One region of the Priestia sp. SRI_019 genome, then DNA from elsewhere that is predicted to be linked to it. Evidence: a T-box and tRNA genes for the amino acid it is inferred to sense, from the RefSeq annotation. Region 1 holds a T-box; the other holds one or more tRNA genes.
The links. The T-box of region 1 lies ahead of thrS (threonine--tRNA ligase). A T-box ahead of a tRNA ligase gene usually reads a tRNA of that ligase, here a tRNA-Thr.
Positions count from the first base shown of each region.

Region 2: it has a tRNA-Thr gene. The T-box ahead of thrS (threonine--tRNA ligase) is inferred to sense a tRNA for this amino acid. The anticodon was not compared.

Region 1 covers NZ_JBYCZN010000002.1:393,764-397,186, reverse strand. Annotated here, with positions in the region: partial or broken gene AC2YJL_RS12325 (sulfatase family protein) at 1-1,201, shown strand, start outside; T-box leader at 1,604-1,830, shown strand; T-box leader at 1,871-2,099, shown strand; gene thrS (threonine--tRNA ligase) at 2,153-3,370, shown strand.
Region 2 covers NZ_JBYCZN010000001.1:967,205-970,627, reverse strand. Annotated here, with positions in the region: gene AC2YJL_RS04945 (ABC transporter permease/substrate-binding protein) at 1-604, opposite strand, end outside; gene AC2YJL_RS04940 (ABC transporter ATP-binding protein) at 604-1,554, opposite strand; tRNA gene AC2YJL_RS04935 (tRNA-Thr) at 1,805-1,877, opposite strand; gene AC2YJL_RS04930 (aromatic ring-hydroxylating oxygenase subunit alpha) at 2,088-3,140, shown strand; gene AC2YJL_RS04925 (DHA2 family efflux MFS transporter permease subunit) at 3,175-3,423, opposite strand, start outside.

The DNA.
Region 1 (3,423 bases):
CATCTGCGGCCGTTGGAGTGAGCGGACGAGACGAAATATATGCAGAGGAAATCATAGAGCTTATTCAACGATTAGAACATCAAGCGACTGAGCAGCCTTGGCTCATGGTAGCTTCGTTTGTGAACCCGCATGACATTGCGCTGTTTGGAGCGATTACCAAACACCTTCCTATGTTTCAGTTTTCTATTGATGAGACGATTCCGAACATCGATCCGCCGCCTACCATTAGAGAACCTTTACAAACAAAGCCTTGCGCTCAAAGCAGCTATAAATACTCTCTCCAAAAGCGCTGCAGCCAACGCCAAATTCTAGCTTCTACCGGCGCTTGTATTATCAGCTGCAAAAAAATGTTGATAAACAAATTTTAAAAGTTCTTCGGACCATGGAACAATCTTCTTTCTATGAAAATACAATTATTATTTTTACGTCTGATCACGGTGATTTGCTTGGAGCTCACGGGGGACTACATCAAAAATGGTACAACATGTATGAAGAATCTATTCACGTTCCGCTTCTCATTCACAACAAATGTTTGTTTACCAATTATCAACGTACAGACCTGATGACTAGTCACGTTGACTTGATCCCGACAATGCTTAGTTTAGCTAATATCAATGCTTCCGCTGTTCAAAAGCAATTACAAAAAAGTCATACGGAAGTACATCCATTTGTTGGGCGAGACCTGTCAGGTATACTTCGAGGAGAATCGTCTCTTGAGCAAGAGCAAACACCGGTTTTCTTCATGACGGATGATGACCCGACAAAAGGACTTCACCAAACAAGTTTTTTAGGAGAAAGCTACCCGTCAGTTGTTCAGCCTAATCACATTCAAGCGGTCATTGTCGAGTTTTCGTCAGCGGCAGGAAAGGAAATTTGGAAATACGCTCGCTATCATGATAATCCGCAATTTTGGTCAGCAGATGACAAAAAAGATGAATTCATTCACGGAGAGCAATATGAAGGTTACCCTGTAAGTCTTACTACCCTCAAAACAACACGTGTTCCCGATCAAATTGAAATGTACAATTTGACCAAGGATCCGTTAGAAACAGTAAATCTGGCTCACCCGTACTTTTCGACAAATGAAACAAGGGAAATTCAGCGGCAGCTTGATGTTATTCTTAAAGAACAAATCAGGACAAAACGGATTTTTCCGCAAAGTGGAAGTATGTATGATGAGCTTCAGTCTAAAGATAGATAAAAAATAGTTTCTACGGATTTAAGTCAACTATTTGGGTGAGCAGAAAAAGGTATATTTAATATTTTAGTATATAAATAAAAAAACCTGATGATGCTTGTGCTATGTTACTTGTTCTGGTTTGGGATAGTATTGGTTTTACTTCGTTAATTCCGCATAGATAAAACAAATAAGGACTTACGGTATCTTTCTTTTGCGCTTTATTGTTGTGAAAATAAAGGTAAAAATAAGAATAGAATGTAGTCGTTAATAGTATAATAAAAAACTTTTTAAGTCCGTATATTCTTAAGTAACTTTTCAAGAATTCAAGCATAAAGTAATTCTATACCATTAAAAAATAAAAAATTATCTCTTGACTTCTGTTAAATTTATACACTATAATCGCTTTTAACAACTAATAAACAGTATTTGGCAATGAAAAGGACATGAATTAGGTGCTGTTTTCTTCGCAGAGAATAGGGTCACTGGCTGAGAGCCCTTAAGAAATCATCTAATTTACCACCTTAGAGCTATTGCAGGGAACGTGCATAACTGAAACTGCAATCGGTAAAACCGTTATCTTTTTTGAGCGTAAAATACGTATGGGTATTTTACGGAATTAGGGTGGTACCACGGCCGCATTCGTCCCTTTACTAGGGATGAGTGCGGTTTTTTTATGTAGAAAAAATGAATATACGAGCAATGAAAAGGACATGAATCATTTTTGGATTTTCTTTACAGAGAGTAGGGTCACTGGCTGAGAACCCTTAGAAAACGAAATGAATTTACCACCTTGGAGCTGCGGCGGGGAATGTATATACACTGAAACCGCAACCGGTAAAACCGTTATCTTTTTAAGCGTAAAATACGTATGGGTATTTTACTGAATTAGGGTGGTACCACGGCCGCATTCGTCCCTTTACTAGGGATGAGTGCGGCTTTTTTGTTGAATAAAAACATATTGGAGGAATGAACATGTCAAAACAAATGGAAGCAGAAAAACGAAATCATCAAAAATTAGGTCAAGAACTGGAGCTGTTTATGTCGATGGAAGAAGCTCCTGGCATGCCGTTTTTCTTACCTAACGGAATGATTGTTCGAAATGAGTTAGAAAACTACTGGAAACAAAAGCATTACAAAGCAGGCTATCAGGAGATAAAAACACCAATCATGATGAAACAGGAGCTATGGGAACAATCAGGACACTGGGAGCACTATCATGAGAATATGTATTTTTCAAATGTTGACAAACAAAACTATGCGATTAAACCTATGAATTGTCCGGGAGCCATTTTGTTGTTTAACAGCAAGCGAAGAAGCTACCGAGAACTTCCGATTCGATACGCAGAGCTTGGATTAGTTCATCGCCACGAGCTTTCCGGCTCTTTAAACGGATTGCTAAGAGTCCGTTCATTCACACAGGACGACGCTCATTTATTCGTAGAACTCAGTCAGATTGAAGCTGAGATTAGCCGCATCCTAGCGTTTATCCATGACTTTTACTCACATTTTGGCTTCGATTACAAAGTGGAGCTATCCACACGACCTGGAAAATTCATGGGAGATATTGAAACATGGAACCAAGCAGAAAAGTCGCTTCAATCTGTGTTAAGTGAAAAAGGCTTAGATTACCAGGTTAATGAAGGAGACGGAGCTTTTTATGGGCCGAAAATCGATTTTCATATTTTAGATTCCTTAGGTCGCAGCTGGCAGTGCGGAACAGTTCAGCTTGATTTTCTAATGCCAGAGAAGTTTGACTGTATGTATATTGGGGAAGACAATAAACCGCATCGTCCCGTAATGATTCACCGCGCTATATACGGTTCCGTTGAACGATTTATGGCCATCTTGATTGAACATTACGAAGGTCAATTTCCTCTTTGGCTGGCTCCTGTTCAACTCAAACTATTGCCTATTGCACCGCCGCATATGGAATATGCATATAAAGTGAAACACGAGATGGAGTTAAAAGGATATCGTGTGGAAGTAGATGATCGCATTGAAAAAATAGGGCTAAAAATTCGAGAAGCAGAAATGCTGAAAGTTCCTTATATGGCTGTGATAGGAGATAAAGAAGTGGAAAATGAATCGCTTGCTATGCGAAAGCATGGGAAGAAAAATATAGGAACAATAAGTGTGGAAGAGGCAGCTGTAAACTTGAATAAAGAAAAAAATTCAAACGGAGTTTATTGAAGCCATTTACCTTGCTAAATAGAAAAATCCGATTTTTTAAGTCGGATAGTGAT
Region 2 (3,423 bases), on a different contig from region 1:
CAATCGTTCGCAGAATTCCATCAAAAATAAGCGCTAATAATGCTGCTGGAATGGCTCCTAATAAAATCAAACTATTATCGCTTCGGTCAATACCAAGCAAAATTAAGCTTCCGAGTCCGCCCGCTCCGATAAGAGCCACGATTGTCGCTGTACCAATAATGAGTACCATCGCTGTGCGAATTCCGGCCATAATGACAGGAAGCGCTAGAGGAAGTTCTACTTTAATTAATCGTCTCCACGAGTTCATCCCCATGGCTTTGGATGCTTCAATTAAAGATGGGTCCACTTCTTTAATTCCGGTATATGTATTTCGTACAATAGGAAGAAGCGAATATAAAAACAGTGCAATAACCGCGGGAAAGGTTCCAATTCCGACAAGAGGAATCAGTAATCCTAATAAAGCGAGTGAAGGAATAGTTTGCAGTACGGCTGTTACGCCAATGATCGGTTCAGCAATGCGGTCATGTCTCGTTAAGTACAGTCCGAGCGGCACTGAAATTAATACGGCGATAACAAGGGCCAGTACTGAAATTTGAATGTGTTCAAGAAGAGCTTGAAACAGTGCGTCTCCTCGTTGATCTAGTAATGTGCTTAGTGCATTCATTACAGCGCTCCTCCTTCTTTCGTCTTATCAGAAAGAAACGCTAATAGAGTTTTGCGCGTTACAACGCCAATGCGTTTGCTCCCTTTTTTCACGGCTATTGCTTCATGGTCGTAAAGGGCGTCCATTGCCTGCTGAACAGTAGCGGTTGAAGCTAGCTCTTCAGTAGGTTCTACGTCTGGCTGTTCACTTTCTTTGAGAAACATATCCAATGTCTCAAATAAAGCATTTCCTTGATTTCCAATAAATGTTTTTACAAATTCATTCTTAGGCTTTTGAATGAATTCCTCCGGGGTTCCAACTTGAACAATTTCCCCGTCTTTCATTAGGCAGATACGATCTCCAAGCGTCATCGCTTCGCTCATATCATGCGTAACAAACACAAATGTTTTTTTGATTTTTTCTTTTAAGCTAATAACATCTTGCTGAAGCTGTTCGCGGCTTAACGGATCGAGGGCACTAAAGGGTTCGTCCATTAAAATAACGGGGGGATCAGCTGCGAGGGCACGCGCTACACCTACACGTTGCTGCTGGCCACCTGAGAGCTCAGACGGCTTTCGGTTTCGATACTGCTTTGGGTCTAGTCCTACCAAGGTAAGCAGTTCATCAATGCGCGTTTTGATTTTATTTTTCTTCCAATGCTTCATCTCGGGTACAATAGCTATATTTTCAGCAATGGTCATATGAGGAAAAAGAGCAATCTGCTGTAGGACATAACCAATGTTCCAGCGTAGCTCATGTATGTTGTGGTCCGATACGAGCTTATCTTTTATGTATAGTTCTCCTTCGGTAATATCATGAAGACGGTTAATCATTTTTAAGGTGGTTGTTTTCCCACACCCACTCGGACCAATTAAAACGAAAAACTCTCCTTCTTTAATTTCTAGATTAATATTTTTCACGGCGGTCGTACCGTCTGGATATTGCTTTGACACATTCTTAAACGTAATCAAATGATCGTTCACACTCCTTGTTGAAATTTAACCCCTAGTTTCGTGTACCCAATGCTTAGAGGCAATAAACATTCTTTTAAGAATATTTCTAAATATGATTCATAAGACATAGTGAAAAAGATATACATGTTTTCTCACAGCGTCCTAATAAGGCTATCAAACTGTTAAAGTTTTCACAAGACGGAGAAGAATTTTAAAGCCATCACAAATAAAAAAACCTTCTTTCAACAAGAAAGAAGGTTTTTTAGTATGCTAGCGACAGGGATCGAACCTGCGACCTCTTGCTTACCATGCAAGTGCTCTACCTACTGAGCTACACCAGCGTCTTGGAAAATTATATCACGTTTAAAATCATTTAGGAAGCGCTTTTTTAAATTTTTTTATTGGTATATTCTCTAATTTGCATCTTCTGAAATTCGCACTTTCTACAAAGTTCCATATTTTATGTTAGAACTCCTCACACAAATTGTGTGAATTTTCTTTTTTTATATTACCCTTAGTAAAAGAGCTTACAAAAGAAGGGAAGAAAATAGATGGAACAACAACCAACCATGACCAAATCAAAAACGGCAACTCCCTACCCAAGAGACTGCACGTTCAGCCTGGAAGATTGGACGACGCTCGCTAAGTATTGGTACCCCGTCGCACGCTGCAGTGATGTAACAGAGAAACCAACGTCCGTAAAACTGCTAGATGTAAATCTAGTTCTATACCGTACCACACACAAAGTAGTAGCGGCTCGTGATTTATGCGTTCACCGAGGCACCCCGCTTAGCATGGGCTGGGTGGAAGATGATGAAATTGTCTGTCCTTACCACGGCTTCCGCTATGCAACGGACGGCGCATGCACATCAATTCCAGCTCACCCTGATGCCAATATTTCTCCCCGCTTGTGTATGGCCGTCTATCCAGTTATTGAACGATTTGGATTAGTGTGGACTTCCCTGACAGGAGAACAAGATAACCTGCCTTACTTCGATGCGTGGGAGGACCCTGATTTTCAGCAAATTGTTTGTCCGAGCTTTGATATCATGGGTTCGGCCGGTCGTCAAATGGAAGGCTTTTTAGACGTAGCTCATTTTGCTTGGGTTCACACGGACACATTTGGTGATCGAAACAACGCCTTTGTGCCTAAGTATAAAGTAAGCGATACAGAGTATGGGCTTCATGTAGAATATACGAGCACCGTGAGCAATTATTCCAAAGAACAGCAGCATTTAAATCCACCTGATTTTAAATGGCTTCGTGTCTTTGATGTTTATCCACCGTTTACAGCTACGCTAAAAGTATACTTCCCAGAAGGCGCAGAGCTGTGGATTATGAATGCAGTCTCTCCTATTTCAGCCCGCGAAACACGTTTATTCGCACCAATCGCTCGAAACTTTGACAAAGATTCGAGCGTTGAAGGTGTGTATGACTTTAACCTTCGCGTCTTTGACGAAGACCGTGAAATGGTTGAAAATCAAAAACCTGAAGACTTGCCTTTAGACCTGCAGATGGAAGCGCACATTATGGCTGATCAAACGTCCATCGGCTACCGGAAACTATTAAAGAAAATGGGCTTAAGTTTTAGATATACAAGCTAAAAAAATCCCCGCTGTCTCAGCGGGGATTTCTTTTTCATTTAGCGAACTGCTCACGTCCTGCTTTTTCCTTTATCACTTCATCTTCACTTGCCGGCGTTGCGCGTTTCATAAATAATGAAAGAATTAAGGCAACCACCACTAGTACTACTGAGACGGCAAACGCATCGTTAATCCCTTGTACCATTGCCTGCATCCCAATCTGTTCTTTCATTTGAGCTGCCCCGGCTGCGGTTGCATTCGCTGCTCCCGCTCCGCTCATTGCATCTTGAGCGAGCTCTTTTGC